2 regions of the Duganella vulcania genome follow, and region 1 is predicted to be linked to the other one. Evidence: predicted binding sites of a transcription regulator. Region 1 holds the regulator's gene; the other holds the start of a gene.
What was found. Region 1 encodes FliA, which starts transcription of late flagellar genes. Its sites were predicted from a motif close to CTAAAGTTTNNNNNNNNNNNGCCGNTA; they were not measured.
Positions count from the first base shown of each region.

Region 2: a site for FliA is predicted at 3,573-3,599, ahead of fliD (flagellar filament capping protein FliD). Genes of this name have one in related genera too.

Region 1 covers NZ_WWCX01000006.1:22,105-29,993, forward strand. Annotated here, with positions in the region: gene flgB (flagellar basal body rod protein FlgB) at 1-339, opposite strand, end outside; gene flgA (flagellar basal body P-ring formation chaperone FlgA) at 498-1,208, shown strand; gene flgM (flagellar biosynthesis anti-sigma factor FlgM) at 1,317-1,631, shown strand; gene GTP90_RS06765 (flagella synthesis protein FlgN) at 1,640-2,116, shown strand; gene motD (flagellar motor protein MotD) at 2,135-2,911, opposite strand; gene GTP90_RS06775 (flagellar motor protein) at 2,913-3,659, opposite strand; gene GTP90_RS06780 (RNA polymerase sigma factor FliA) at 3,641-4,372, opposite strand; gene GTP90_RS06785 (MinD/ParA family ATP-binding protein) at 4,416-5,213, opposite strand; gene flhF (flagellar biosynthesis GTPase FlhF) at 5,206-6,654, opposite strand; gene GTP90_RS06795 (DUF4351 domain-containing protein) at 6,805-7,740, opposite strand; gene flhA (flagellar biosynthesis protein FlhA) at 7,790-7,889, opposite strand, start outside.
Region 2 covers NZ_WWCX01000148.1:408-8,296, forward strand. Annotated here, with positions in the region: partial or broken gene GTP90_RS33505 (flagellar hook-length control protein FliK) at 1-39, opposite strand, end outside; gene GTP90_RS33510 (flagellar protein FliT) at 54-383, opposite strand; gene fliS (flagellar export chaperone FliS) at 387-824, opposite strand; gene fliD (flagellar filament capping protein FliD) at 853-3,537, opposite strand; gene GTP90_RS33525 (flagellar protein FlaG) at 3,736-4,125, opposite strand; gene GTP90_RS33530 (flagellin N-terminal helical domain-containing protein) at 4,216-5,775, opposite strand; gene GTP90_RS33535 (GGDEF domain-containing protein) at 6,068-7,651, opposite strand; gene GTP90_RS33540 (response regulator) at 7,790-7,889, opposite strand, start outside.

The DNA of each region.
Region 1 (7,889 bases):
GGCGAACTGGTTGCGTTCCACATCCATGTCGACCGTGTTGCCGTCGACCGCGCCCTGCACCACGCCGCGATACAGCAGCGGCGTGCCGTCCGCCATCGTCGTACCGTCTTGCGGAGGGTTGGGGTAATGCTTGCTGGCGGTGGTCTTCAAGGTGGCGTTGGCGCTGGGGCTGGCCTTGTCCAGCGCGGCCTTCATGGCGCTGGAAAAATCGATGTCGCGGGCCTTGTAGTTGGGCGTGTCGCCGTTGGCGATGTTCGAGGCGAGCACGCTCTGCCGCTGAGAGCGCAGGCTCAGCGCGGCTTCGTTAAAGCGCAGGTAATCGTCGAGTTTCCCAACCATGGCAGCTCCCAATGGACGCACTTGTTATGACAGGATCGATGATACGGAGTTGCCGGCGGTAACGATCGAGCGATAAGCCACTGCTTTTCGGTCCTATTCAAGGCTTCAAGTCCAGGCCGCCAGACTATGATGGCAACATTGAAGGGGACTCTCACGCCATGAAACGACTGCTCATCACCGCCGCCCTGCTGACCCTGCTGCCGGCGGCCCACGCCCAAGCTCAATCCCAGCAAGCGGCGCCGCTGCGCCAGGACGCCGCCGCGCTCAAGCGCAGCGTCGAACAATTCCTGCAGGTGCAAAGCGGCGGCCTGCCGGGCCAGGTGACGGTCGCCGTGGGCGCCATCGACCCGCGCATGAACCTGGCCGCCTGCCCCGATCCGCAGGCGTTCTTCATGCCCGGCGCGCGCGCCTGGGGCAAGACCACGGTCGGCGTGCGCTGTGCGACACCAACGGCCTGGACGGTATATATTCAAGCCACGGTCACCGTGGTCGGCGAGTACATCGCCAGCGCCGCCCCGCTGGCCCAGGGCCAGGCCATCGAGGCCAGCCAGCTGGTGACCTTGAAGGGCGACCTGACCGCGCTGCCGGCCGGCATCGCCACCGACATGGGCCAGGTGATTGGCCGCAGCACCAATATTTCACTGCCGCCAGGCACGCCGCTACGCCTGGACACGCTGCGCAGCAAGCCGGTGGTGCAATCCGGGCAACTGGTGCGGCTGGTTTCCAGCGGCAACGGCTTCAGCGTCTCGGCCGAGGCCCGCGCCATGAGCACGGCCGGCGACGGCCAGGTAGTCCAGGTAAAAACTTCCGGTGGGCAACAAATCACCGGGATCGCCAAGGCAGGCGGGCTGGTGGAGGTGGCGTTTTGACGGAACGCCGGGGATCGGACGGTAAGGCAACGCTAAAGTTTCGCGCGCGCCCGCCGTTATAGACTCAGATCCCGGAGTTTCGTACTCCTACCAGAGAAGGATAATGCTGTGAAAATCAACGATACATTGAAGAGCACGACCGGCTTGCCGTCGTCGTCCCCGGCTTCCACCTCGACCGCGCGCGGCGCGGACAAGGCGGCCGCCCCGGCGACGCCTGCAACGTCCGACAATGTGCGCCTGTCGCCGCAAGGCCAGGCATTGGCGGCCAGTGCGGCCGGCGGCGCCAACGCTGTGTTCGATACCAAGAAGGTCGAGCGCATTAAGCTGGCGATTGCCGACGGTCAGTTCCAGGTCAACTCGGAAAAAGTGGCGGATGGCTTGCTGGATACAGTCAAGGATCTGCTGCACTCTCGCAAACGATAGGTAATACCATGTCAACCGCTACCCCGCTGAACAGCCTGCGTGAAGAAGAACAGATCATGACGACCCTGCTGGGCGTCCTGAAGCAGGAACAGCAACACCTGGTGGCGGCGGAAATCGACGGCCTGACGGCGGTCACCACGAAGAAATCGGCACTGGTCACGCAGATGACCCTGTTGTCGGCCCAGCGCCACCGCGCCCTGGGCAAGGCCGGCTACCCGGCCGAGGAAGCCGGCATGGATGCCTGGGTTGCCGCCAGCGGCGCCGACGCCGCCGAAGCCACCGCCCTGTGGCAGGCGCTGCAGCACCACGCGCGCGAAGCCAAGGAACTCAACCGCATCAACGGCATGCTGATCAACAAGCAGATGGGCCATACGCAAGGCGCGCTGCAGGCGCTGCGTCCGCAATCGGCCGGCGCCAACAATTTCTACGGCCCTGGCGGCCTGTCCACCACCCTGCCCCGCAGCCGCGGTTTCCTGGCCGGCTGATCTGCGCTTTTATTTTATCTACTGCTGAGCCGGCGCCGGCGTCGGCAACTCCGTCACCGTATCCGGAATACCGGACAAGATCGTGACCGCCACGCGGCGGTTGCGCGCGCGGCCGATCGGATTGTCGTTCGACGCCACCGGCACGTTCGAGCTGAAGCCCACCGCGGTCAAGCGTCCCGGCGCCACGCCGGCGTCGATGAACAGCCGCACCACGCTGCTGGCGCGCACCGCCGACAGCTCCCAGTTGGACGGGAACAGCGCGTTGCGGATCGGCTGGTTGTCGGTATGGCCCTCCACCTGCACATTGTGGTCGTCGCTCTTGAGCAGGCCGGCCACGGCGCGCAAGGCTTCGGTCGATTCGCTGGTCAGGCGCGCGTCGCCCGGATCGAACAGCACCGAGGCGTTGATCTCGACGCTGACGCCGCGGCTGTTCTGCGTGACGCGCACCTTGCCCTCCTTGACCAGCGGCGCCAGCGTGGACAACAAGTCCTGCGCCAGCTTGGTCATCTGGGTTTTTTCCTTGCGCAGCAGTTCGGCGTGGCGGCGCAGGTTGGGATTGGGGATGGGCAGGTTGGGCACCTCGGTGGTGACCGGCTTGGCCGAACCGGCGCCGCCGAAGGCGTCCCCCAGCGCGACCGACAGCACCTTGTAGCGGCCGATGTTGACCACCGAGATCGCATACATGACAACAAAGAAGGCGAACAGCAGCGTGATGAAGTCGGCATAGGAAATCAGCCAGCGCTCGTGGTTCTCCGGCTCGTCGTCGAACTTCCTGCGGGCGCGGCGGTTCTGCATGTCAGTGTTCCCGCAGCAGCGTGGCGATGCGCTCGTCGATGACGCGCGTGTGGTCGCCGGTGGCGATGTCGTAGAACACGGCGGCGGCGATCTCCTGCTGGTGCACGGCCTGCGTCACGATGGCCTTGAGCTTGTTGGCGATCGGGTAGAAGAACAGGTTGGCCAGGCCGACACCGTAGATGGTCGACACGAAGGCCACCGCGATGCCCGAGCCCAGCTTGCTTGGATCGGTGAGATTTTCCATCACGTGGATCAGGCCCAGCACCGCGCCCAGGATGCCGATGGTGGGCGAATAGCCGGCCGCCGATTCCCAGATGCGCACCGCCTGGCGCTCCTCGGTTTCGTAGGCGGTGATCTCGGTGTCGAGGATCTGGCGCAGCTTGTCGGGGTTGATGCCGTCGACGATCAGGCGCAAGCCCTTGGTGTTGAACTGGTCCTTGGACGACAGCATGTAACGCTCCAGCGACAGCAGGCCGTCGCGGCGCGCCGCCAGGTTCCAGGCGTTGATGTCGCGCGCCAGCACGGCGCGGGTGTCGGCCGGCGGCGCGAACACCAGCCGCAGCATGCGCACGCCGCGCAAAAAAGTCTTGAAGCGGGTCTGCAGCATCACCGCGCCAAACGTGCCGATGACCACGATCGCGAACGCGGCCGGCTGCAGCAGCGAGCCGAGCTTGCCGCCCTCGAGCGTCTGGCCGACAACGATGCCGGCCAGCGCCAGCAGCACCCCGGCTACGCTGGCCCAGTCCAAGACCGCTCCCGAAGTGAGGCGCGCAACCGCGCCACGGCCTGCGTATGCAGCTGCGATACGCGCGATTCCGATACGCCCATCACGGCGCCGATTTCTTTCAAGTTGAGCTCCTCTTCGTAGTACAGCCCCATCAGGATCTTCTCGCGCGGCGGCAGCGCGTCGATGGCGTCGATCACGGCCTGGCGGAAGTCGCCGTCCAGCAGCGAGCGCAGCGGGTCGCTCTCCTCGTCCGAGCAGTAACGGTCGAGGAAGCTGTCGTTGCCGTCGTCGTCGTGAAAATCTTCGTAGTACACCAATTGGTGGCCGCCGCCGTCGGACAGCATTTCCTGATAGTCGGCCAGCGACAGCTTGAGCATCTTGGCCACTTCCGACTCGGTCGGCGGATGGCCCAGGCGCTGCTGCAGCGTGCTCATCGCGGTCTCGATCTTGCGCATGTTCTGGCGCATCGAGCGCGGCAGCCAGTCGCTGTTGCGCAGCTCGTCGAGCATGGCGCCGCGGATGCGCAGCACGGCGTAGGTTTCGAACTGGGCGCCATGCGTTTCCTCGTAACGGCTGATGGCGTCGAGCAGGCCGATCATCCCGGCTTGCACCAGATCGTCGACTTCGACGCTGGGCGGCAGTTTCGCCTTCATGTGATGGGCCAGGCGCTTGACCAACGGCATATGCTCCGTCAGCAAAGAATCCTTGTCCGCTTTCCCTTTGACCGTGTACATAGCCTGTTTATTATTGATTAAGCGCTAAAATTGTCATGCTCCCTTAACGGAAAGATGGCGAGCTGGCCAGCGCGAAGCGCCCCGCCAGTTGACGAAACGCGACCGAAGCCCCGGCCAGCGGAAACGCATCGACCACCGCACGCCCCAAGCGTGCGGCGCGCTGCAGGTATTCATCCGCCGGCACCGATCCCATCGAAACGAGGTTCACCGCGAGGTATCGGCTGGCCGCCTGTGCCATGTTATCGTATACCACCTTTGCTTCCGATTCGGAAGCCCCGGTGACCACAATTCCGAACGGCCGCCGTCCCAGCTCCTGGTTCAGGCGCTTGATCATACTGTACGCGGCCTTGATCGAGGTAGCGCTATTCGACACCTGCACCACGATTTCCGAGCTGGCCATGACCGGCACCGGGAAGGCCACGCCGTCGAACTCGCCGTCGACGATGACGATGCCGGTCTGCTTGGCCAGCACATCGAAGGCCTTGGCCAGGCGGCGCGTCTCGTCCGGGCCGCTGCGCGGCACGCCGCGTGTCATCGACGCCACAGAGAACCCTTGCGGCACCTGGTGGATCACCTGGTTGAGCGCGCACTCCTGGCGCGCCACGTTGAGCAGGCTGGCGCCGCCGTCCACGCCCAGGCGCGAGGCCACGCCATGGGCGCTGGCGCAGGCATCGACCAGCAGCACGTCGTTGCCGGCGCGCGCCAGCGAGGCGCCCAGGTTGACCAGCATGGCGCCCTTGTCGTCCTGCGGCGTGGCCGACAGGAAGGTGACGATGCGGGGCTGCGGCCCCGCCAGCATGCGGCGCAGGCCCTCCGCCTGGTCGAAATCGAAATTAGCCAAGGTGCACCTCGCGCAGCGCTGGTTCACCGTTGCTCATCAGGAGCGGCAGTTCGGCGTCCAGGTATTGGGTGTTGACGGCGTCGCGTTTCAACTTGAAAGCGCGGTCGATCAGGTAGGCCGGATCGGCCAGGTGCAGGTCTTCCGGCACGCGCTGGCCGTTCGACACGTAGAACAGGTTGAGCTTCTGGCGGATCACCACGTCCAGCACGTTGCCGATGGCGGCCGCTTCATCGAGCTTGGTCATGATGCAGCCGGCCAGGCCGCTGCCCTGATAGGCGCGCACCACTTCGTTCAGCGTTTCCTGGGTGGCCGTCGCATTCAGGCACAGCAGGCGCTTGACGTCGGAGCCTGCGCCTTGCAGCATCGACACCTGCTCGGTCACCATCTGGTCGCGCTGGCTGACGCCGACCGTGTCGATCAAGACCGTGTGCTTGTTCTTCAGTTCCTTCAGGGCGATGCGCAGGTCGGCCTCGTCCTTCACCGAGTGCACCATCACGCCGAGGATCTTGCCGTAGATGCGCAGCTGCTCGTGGGCGCCGATACGGTAGGCATCGGTGGTGATCAGGGCCAGCTTGTCCGGGCCGTGGCGCATCACGCAGCGCGCGGCCAGCTTGGCGGTGCTGGTGGTCTTGCCGACGCCGGTCGGACCGACCAGCGCGAACACACCGCCCTGCTCGATCAGCGCGTCTTCGTTGGCCATGGTTTGCAGGTTGCGGGTCAGGACATTCTTGATCCAGCGCAGGCTGTCGGCGGCGTCGCGGTTGGCCGGCAGTTTTTCGATCAGGTAGCGCGCCAGGCTGGCCGAGAAACCGGCGGCCAGCATCTCGCGCAGCACGGCGGCCTTCTGCGGCTCGCGCGCCTGCGTGGTGCCCCAGGAGATCTCGGCCAGCTGGGTTTCCATCATGCCGCGCATGGCGCGGATTTCGCTCATCATGCCCTGCATCTCGGCGGCGGCGTTCTGCTTGGCGCTGGCGACGGCGGCGCTGACCAGGGCGGCGATCTGCTCGGCATCGATCGTGGCCTTGGCCGGCGCTGGCGCCGGCACCGCGGCTGCGGCTGCGGCCTTGGTGGCGCTGGCGAACGACGAATTGGAAGCCACCACGCGGCGCACCGGTTGCGCTGGCAGGGCGGCTGGCGCCGGGGTTGGCATATTCGATTCGAAACGGGGTTCCATGCGCTGTTCCAGGCGCGGCTCCAGGCGCTGCTCGGCGCGGCCATACGGCGCGGCGGTGTTCAGGTCGAGCGACGGCGCCGGATCGGCCATTGGCGAGTGCGGCGCCGGCATGGCCAGCGAAGCGGCATCGTCGTTGGCCAGCGCGAGGATTTCAACGCCGCCATCGGCCTGGCGATTGGACAGGATCACGGCATCGGGGCCGAGCGATTCGCGGACTTTGCGCAGCGCCTCGCGGGAAGTCGGTGCGGTAAATTTTTTGACGTTCATGGCCGGCTCTCAGGAGTCTAAGTCGAGCAGTGCGTCTTCCGGATGAGACGCCTTTACTCTGACAGTGCCATTATTGACGATGCACTTAGGAAACGATCCGACGAACAGGGGGGCAAATGGGCCGCATTTCGCCATTGCGGACGAGACGGCTTAACTGCTGCGGAAAACCTCCTCCAGCGAAGTGGCGTCGACAAAGTTGCGCGCCCAGGCCGACAGCTGCGGCACATCCGCCCCGGCGATGCGCGCCCGCACCTGCGCATCCAGCGGGCCGAAGCGTTTGGTCAGCAGCTCGGTGAGCATCTCGGCCCCGCCCTCCTGCCTGCCCTCTTGCCTGCCAATTTCCATTCCGATACGTTCGATAGAAGACAAATAAGCCATGGCCTTCCTCCTTTCAATCTGCAACATCCCGGATCGCAAGCGTGCCTCAAGTCCCTCAGGCAAGCGCATGATCCAGTCGATCACCCGGTACAAATTGATGATACGCTGCTTGTCCCAATCACGTTGATACAGAAGCTTGGTAAGCCGCCATTTGGCGATGCGCCGCCGATGCGCGTTCCCCTTGGTTTGCCGCGCCTGAAGATGCGCCATCGTCACCAGCGCAAACGGATTCGGATGCGCCCGCAATTCGTCCATGCGGCCAGCAAAATCGCGCAGCTTCACGACCGGAAATTCGATCTTCATCTCGCAGCCCAGCAGCCGATAGCTAAACGAAGCGGGCCGCCAGCGCGCACCGCCATCGGTCAGCAGCGCCAGGCTGGCGACCGGCCGCTGGTAGTGATCATAGACACGATAATTGTAGACAAACATACGCTCGGCAAACCGCGCATCGCGCCAGCCCTGCACCTCCAGATGCACCAGCACCCACTGCTCGCTGCCGTCATGCAGATACACGCTGACCAGCTTGTCGAGCAGGCGTTTGCCCAGCTCGGCATCGCGCGTCAACGCGCCGAATTCCTGATCGAGAAAAGTATGCGGCCGCGACCAGTCGATCGCGGCGTGCGCAAGGGGAAAGTAGAACGCCATGAACTCCGGAAAGTGGTGCATGACCACTTCCTTCCACGGCGTATCGAAATCGTCGGCCTCCATGCGAGCAGTCTAGGCCGCCCACACGGAGGCAGCCGCGATCCGCTCAAACTTACGCCGGCTGCTGGCCCACCAGCGCGGTCACGCGGATGGTCTTGGTCTCCGGGATCTCCGCATGCGACAGCACCTTCAACTGCGGCAAGGCGCGGCGC
Region 2 (7,889 bases), on a different contig from region 1:
CGGGCCGACCGGCAAGATGGTGACCGCTGGCGGCATCATGGCGCGCCCCTGCTTTAGACGCTGCCGTAGGCGTTAATCACGCGCCGTTCAGTGCCGGTGGAGTTGATCAGTTTGGACAGTTGCGCCATCCACGGCATGGTCAGGTCGCGGATCTGGCGGTCGGCGTTGAGCATCTGGCGGATCAGGCTGATCTTGCGTTCGCGCTCGGCGCCCTGCATCGGCTGGGCCGGCTCCTGCTCGCGCAGCGCCTGCACGTGCGCGGCGCAGCGCTGCTCCAGCAGCACCAACTGGTCCCAGTCGCTGCGCGTGGCGGCCTGCACCATCTGTTCGGTCAGGTCGGCCATGGCGGCGTACACGGAAAGGATATCTTGGCTGGTCATCATGAATCAGGCGCTCGCGAGATTGGTGGTGGGGCGGATGCCGGTGGCGGCGGGGGTGTCGGCAATGGCGTTCCAGGCGTCGCGCAATTCGGTCAGCAGGCGCTGCACTTCCTCCAGGATCGCCGGGTCGTTGTTCAGGTTGGCTGTCAGCAGGCGCGCGCTCATGTATTCATACAGCGCGTCCAGGCCCTCGGCGATGTCGCCGCCGGCCTTCTTGTCGAGCGCGGCGCGCAGGCCGCTGTCGATGATCATGATGGCCTTGGAGATCGATTTGCCTTTCTCGCCGATGTCGCCATTGCGCATGCCGTTCAGCGCGCTGCTCAGCGCCACCAGGGCGCCGTCGAACAGCATGACGATCAGCTTGTGAGGACTGGCGGCCACCACGCCGGTTTCCATGCCAACCTTGGCATAGGCGTGCACGCCAGTTTGTCGCGATCCGAACATACTCTGTCTCCTGTTAAAGCGTCAGCGGCTATTGCTTGGCAAGCGCCGCGAACTGTTGCGCCAAGAATGACGCGGTGGTATTCATGCTGGCGATCGAGGTGTCGAGCGCCGAGTACTGGGCGCGGTAACGCGCTTCGATGTCGACCAGGCGGGAGGCGAACGCGTCCTTCTGCTTGCCGATGTCCTTGACCGAATTGTTCAGGCCTGTGGTGCGGCCAGCGATCAGGCCGCTACCGCCCAGGTAACCCGCCGCCAGCGTGTTGAGCTGGTAGGCATACCCCTGCGAGAAACCGAAGCTGCCGCGCGAACCGATAGTGTCGCCTGTGATTGTCAGTTTGAGGCCGTCGATCGGCGCGCCCGGCGAACCGGTCAGTGTCTGGCCGCTGCCGGTGGCGGTGTAGCCGCCGATGGTGCCGGCCACGTCGAGTCCATCTACCGAGCTGGCGCCTCCGAAGACGGCGGAAATGTCGGTGCCGCTGACTGTGCTGATCTGCAAGTTCGATTTCGAGCCGTACAGGGTCGAGGCCAGCTTCAGCTTGCCATCGTCACCGACCGTGGCGGCGACGGTGGAACCTGCGGTAGAGAAGGCGCTGACGCCGTTGATGGCCGATTGCAGCAGTGTCGCCAGTTGGCTGGGATTGTAGCTACCGGCAGGCAAGGAAATGGTGGCGGTGTTGGCCAGTGTGGCTGGCTTGGTGTCGTTCAGCGTCACGGTCCACGAGGTGTCGGCGCCGATCACGGTTTCAGCCGGCAGCACGGTTGCGCCCTGCAGGACGCCCTGCGTGGCGAGTTGGGTGATATCGATCGCGTAGTCGCCAGCTTGGGTCTTGCCGCTGGAACTGACGAACTTGATGTCCGGGTCGCTGCTATGGCCGACCGCCGCGAACAGGCCGGCAATGTCGCCATAGTTGCTGGCGATCGCCTTGTTCAGTTTGCTGTTGTCCAGCGTCAGCGTGCCGTCTTTCTGAAAGGATATGCCGATCTGCGATAGGTTGGTCAGACTGCTGCCTTTGAGGCCGGTGATCGAGGCGCCGAGTTGGTGGCGGATCGACGCCTGCAGATTGCGCAGGGTACTGTCTCCGAGCAATGGGCCGCCAGTCTTGGTGTCGGGATTGTACGCGCCCAGCGTGGTGATCTGACTGCTGAGATCGTTGTAGGCCTTGACGAAGCTGGTGACCGAAGCGGTGAGCGAGGCGGTATCCTTGGAGACCGTCAGGCTGGAACTGCCGACTTTGAGCGCGCTGATGGTCACACCGGTGATGGCGCCGGAGATGCCCGTAGTGGAGCTGGTGACGGCGATGCCGTTGACGGACGCCTTGGTGTCTGCGGCGGCCGCCTTCTGGCTCAGGTTCTGCGTGCCGGCCGGATCGTAGCTCAACAGGCTGACCAAGGCGCCATCGGGAGGGTTGCCTCCGGTGCCAGCCAAGGTGATTTTCATCGTCGAACTCAGGCCGGTGTCGCTTGCGGTCAGGATCAGGTGGTTGGGCGTAGCCCCGGTGCCGGTGCTGCCGTCCGAGACGATGCTGGCGGTAACGCCGAAGCCCCCTTTGTTGATCGCCGCCATGATGCCCTGCAGCGTGTTGTTGCTGCTGTCGATGACGATGTTGCCGCTGGTGCGGCTGGAGTCGGACGCGAAGCCGGCCCCCAGGTAGGCGCCGCCGACGCCGGCTGTGAAGCCGGCGCCGGCCGGATTGGTGCCGCCGACGGTGATCGGGCTGCCGTCGGCCGACACCAGTGAGATCGACCCCACCGCGGTGGTGCTGGAACCGATGTTGGCGCCGCCGATGTTGCCGATGCCACCAGTCACGCTGCCCGACACCGCTTCGGCGATGGCGATGTTGCTGCCGTCGGCGTTGGTGAACTGCAGGTCGCCGCCGGCGGCGGTGCCCGTCACCGTGATGTTGGCGTCGGCCAGCGCGCGCGCCACGGCGGTGTTGCCCGTCAGCGCGGCGTCGAGCGCGGCGGCGGTGACACCGCTGCCGCCCGCTACGCCGGCCGCTTGGGCGGCTATTTCCACCCCGCCGACCGTCAGCGAATAGGTGCCGCCGCCGCTTGTATCGACGGCGCCGAAACTGGAGGCGCCACCGCCGCCGAACAGTGTGGCGCTGGTGACGGTGGGCGCGGCCTTGGCCGACACACCGGTGGTGGTGCTTTTGGCATTGATGGCGTCGGCCAGCAGGCGGGCACTGCGGGTGGTGCCGTCGGTGCTGATTGCGGTGTTGTTAATGCTGAGCGAGCCCGGTGTCAGGCCTCCGCTGCTCAGGCTGGCCCCGAGCGCGGTGCCGGCGATGCCGAAGGTGCCGCCGCTGATCGTGCCCAGCGAGAAGTTGATCGTGGTCTTGCCACCGAGGCCGATGGCCGCCGTGGTACTTTTGTAACCGGCGGAGGCCAGCGTCTGCGCTTGGGCGATCTGGGTGACATTGATGCGGTAGTTGCCCGGCTGGGCGGTGCTGTTGGCGGTGGCCGTTAGCACGGAGGAATCGCTGGGGGTGCTAGTGAGCGACTGGAAGCCGGACAGGGAACTCAGGCTGCTGAGCGAGCTCTGGAAGGTGCCGAGAGCGCTCGACAAATTGCCGAACGCGGACACCTTCGCCAGATAACTGGCCGATTTCTTGTCGTAATCGGCCAACGGCTGCGACTCCACTGCCATCAGCTTGCTGACGATGTCGTCGACCTTGAGGCCAGAGCCGATGCCCGCTGAAGAGATGCCCACGATGTGCTCCTAAGTAAAGCAATAATATAAGACAATATCGGCAGAATCAAACCGGACTTGAGAGGGGAGAATACCTGCCAGTTCAGGCAAAGCTGAAAAAACGGGCAGCGAAGGGGACGTGGCGGGGCAGTGGGCAGGCGCTCCCGGTGTCAGGATGCCATGCATGGGAAAAAAGCGGCGCGCGCGAGCGCGGCCGCTTCAGGCGGTTTGCTGGATCAGCAAACCGGAGTTGCTGGACTTCGACTCCAGCGATTTGGCGATTTCCAGCGCTTCGGGCGAGGGAATCTGGCGCAGCACTTCCTTGGTGGTCTGGTCGATCACCTTGACCACGGTGCGCTTGGTGTCGCTGTCGACCGAGAATTCCAGGCCTTGCGACTTGGCTTGCGCCGACTTGTTCAGCTGCGACACGGCCTGGTTGACCTGCTCCAGCGTCGGTACATTGGCCGGGCCTTTGACGGCGGCCGCTGTTTCCACGGCAGTGGCTGGTGCGCGCGTGGCGCCTTGCGCAGCGACATCGCCGCCAGCGGCTGTGGCCGGGCGGTCTACTGGGCGGGCCTGGGTGGCCGAGCCGATGGTATCGATAGTCATGATGCTTCCTTTGTGAAAAATCCCCGACTGAATAAATCAGCCGGGGAACCTAGTCAGGGTGACCTTGTCGGGTCAATCCTTCCCCGGATTTTAGCCACGCAGCAGGGACAGCACGCCGTTCGGCAGCGAGTTGGCCTGGGCCAGGATGGCGGTACCAGCTTGTTGCAGGATCTGGCCGCGGGTCAGGTTGGCCGTTTCCGACGCGAAGTCGGTATCTTGAATCCGGCTACGCGAAGCGGACAAGTTCTCCGTCGTCGTGTTCAGGTTCGAGATCGTCGACGCAAAACGGTTTTGAATCGCACCGAGCGCCGCACGGTTGCTGTTGATCGAGTTCAGCGCCGAGTCGATGGTCTTCAGCGCAGCGTTCGAGCCATCCACGGTGCTGACGTCGATTTTCGAGACGGACTGCAGATCGCTGCCGACGGTAGTGCCGCCAGTGATCACGCCGACCGTGCTGGTGATCGAGAAGCCGGAGTCCGACGAAAATTCGACGCGACCACCGACCGCTGCCGAGCCGCCGGTAGCCAGTGAGACGGTGGTGGCCGAAGGCGAACCGCCGATGTCCGCGCCGCGCACGGTGGCCGATTGCAGTGCCACGTCACCGGTCTGGGAGGACAACTGAATATTGTTGCCCGTGCTGTCGACCAATTGCAGTTCTTTTTTGCCGGTTGCGTCCAGCTTGACGCTGGCGGTGACGTTGGTGGTCGCGGTCTGGGCATTGACAGCCTGGGCCAAGGCCGACAGGTCGCCACCGACCACTTTGGCGCTAATGGTGACAGCCTTGGAGTTTGGATCGTTGGCGATCGAGTTAGCGCCGCGCAACTGGAAGTTGACCGAGCCGTCGACGACGCCAGCGATGGTGGCGACGGTTTTGGCCTGCGCCGTCACGCCGGTGGTGCCGGAGGCGGCGTTCACTTTGGCGGCGGTGGAGGCGGCGGTGTCGCCGTTGACCGGAGGGGTAGCGCCCAGCTGCGGTGCCTTGACGAAGATGTCTTGGGTGGTGCCGGCACCGGACTTGATGGTCAGCGTTTCGTCGGCGGTCAGCAGGTTGGCGGCATCGGCGGTGTCGAGGTTGGCATTGGCGCCGGTAACGGCCTGCGACAGCGAGGTGGCCGTATCGACCGGCTTGATGGTGTTGTTGCCGATGTCGCTGGCCCGGGCGCTCTGCACACCGATGTTAATGGTTTGGCCCGAGTTGGCGCCGACCTGGAACTGGGTACTGGTCAGGCTGCCGTCGAGTACGTTCTGGCCGTTGAACTGGGTGCTGGTGGCAACGCGGTCGAGCTCTTTCGACAGAGCGCCCACCTCGTTCTGGATCGATTGGCGATCCGATGCGGAGTTACTGCCGTTGGCGGACTGGACTGCCAGTTCGCGGATACGCTGCAGCAGGTCGCCTGCGGTGCTCAAGCCACCCTCGGCCGTTTGAGCCAGCGAGATACCGTCGTTGGCGTTACGTGCAGCCGTGGTATTGCCGCGAATTTGCGAAGTGAAGCGTTCCGAAATGGCCAGACCTGCGGCGTCGTCTTTTGCGCTGTTGATGCGCAGACCCGAGGACAGGCGTTGCAGCGAAGTCGACAGGTTTGCTTGCGACGTGGTCAGGTTACGTTGCGAATTCAGCGATGCAATATTAGTGTTGATGACTTGTGCCATGATGTTTCTCCAAAATACGATTCGGCGATATGCTCAGTTCCCATTGGTCTGTCTCCACATTCCGAGACATTCAAACCGCTGTTGTAACTGGTAACGGTTGCCCAGTGGGAAAATTAAGGGCAAAAAAAGCGGGAAATTTTCGATTTCAGGGCTAAAGTTCATCGCACATGCCCGTTTAAACGACCGCGTTCGCGGAATCTTTAGGGCAAAAATAATTATTTTTCGACCTTGTTTTTGGGCAAAAAAAAGCCCGGCGGGCGCCGGGCTGGAATAAAAATGACAATAAACGGGGCTAGTCGGCCACCACCACCCGGTTTTTGCCGGTCTGCTTGGCGGTGTACATGGCCTTGTCGGCGCGCTTGACCAGCTCGGTCTGCTCCTCGTTGGGACGGCGCAGCGCCACCCCGGCCGAGAAGGTGATCAGCACCTTCTCGTTATCGTGCAGGAAGAAGTGCTTGGTCAGTTCGCGCTGCAAACGGGTCATCGTGCTGGCGGCCGCCTCGACCGAGGTCTCCGGCATCAGGATCAGGAATTCCTCGCCGCCGAAGCGGGCAATCACGTCCATCGAGCGCAGCGTGTCCTTGACGATCTTGACCAGGTGCTTGAGCGCGGCGTCGCCGGCGATGTGGCCGTAGGTATCGTTGAGCTTTTTGAAATCGTCCAGGTCGAGGATGGCGATGCACAGCGGCGTGCCGCGGCGGTCGGCGCGCGCGGTCTCGCGCTCGAACACGTCGTCCAGGCCCCGGCGGTTGAGGCTGCCGGTCAGCTGGTCTTCGCGCACCAGCTCGCTCAAATGCTGCAGCTTGGCCTCCAGCGCGTGGATGCGGTTCTCGGCGTCCTGCACCTCCTGGCGCGCCAAGACCATCTTGTCGCGCGCCTTGAGCGCCTCGCTCTGCACCAGCCGGGTTTCCTTGAGCACCTCGTCGAGTATGTTGTTGAGCTCGGCGATGTTGTCGGCCTTGCTGATCTTTTCCGAGTAGCCGCCGATCTTCTCGTGGAAGTCGCCGGTCGAGGCCGCGACCTGGCCGAGCCGGTCGATGAAGGTCATCATCATGTTCTTGACGGTGAGCTTGACGTCCGACAGGCTGTGCTTGAGCTGGCCCTGCTTGTAGATCACTTCCTTCAGGCTGCGCGTGGCTTCCTCCAGCGCGCGCACGTCGATCGGGCCGGTGATCAGGTTCTGCACCGATTCGATCTGGCCGCGCAGCCAGCTGTCGTCGTCAAGCAGCTCGCTGACATTCTCCAGCAGCAGCTTGAACAGGCGCAGCAGCAGTTCCTGCTGTTCGCCGCTGTCGCCGCCGCGCAGCTCGATCTGGTAGCACAGCTGCTTGAGGCGCACGGCGATCTCGGCCAGCGCCTCCTCGCTGTGGGCCAGCTTGGTGGCCGCGCCCAGCGATTCGGCCTCGGCCACCAGCACCGGCGCGCCCGACAGCAGCGACGCCACCGCGAAGGTCAGGGTGCGGCTGAGCAGGTCGCGCAGCGTGCGGCTTTGCTCGTCCTCCGGCGCCAGGCCGGCCAGCTCGATGCCGCCCTTCTTGCTGACGAAGTGTTTTTCCACCAGCTGCGACAGCGCCTTGGCGTAGCCCTCCCAGTCGCGCGACTTGACGGCGCGGTTGAAGCGGCGGCCGAAGTCGGCCAGGTCGCCGGTGTTCTCGGTCAGGCGGGTGGCGAACTGGCTCAGCACCGATTCCGGCCCGGGATCGACCGCGCCCAGCGGCGCGGTCGCGGCCGGCTCGGCGGCGATGCCGGCGATTTCGTGGTAGATGTCGCGGTAGGCTTCCGGCGTCGGCGCGATGCGGCGCACGGCCAGGCGCTTGAACGCCTCGCGCGCGATGTCGGCCGGATTCTGCTCGGGAGTGGAGGATTTGCTGGACATCAGATGCTGCCTCTTAAAGGTTTGTTCATTAAACCATATTAAGCCCGCGTCCCGGTCGGCATAGCCTGAATAAAAGGGTGGAATGTGGCTTTCATCAGGGTATCAAGTGTGGGCATTCCGGCAAGCGCCCGCCGATGCCTATTCGATCAGCTGGTTCTTGATGGCGTAGTGGGTCAGTTCCGCGCTGTTTTTCAGCTTCATCTTGACCAGCAGCCGGGCCCGGTACTCGCTGACGGTC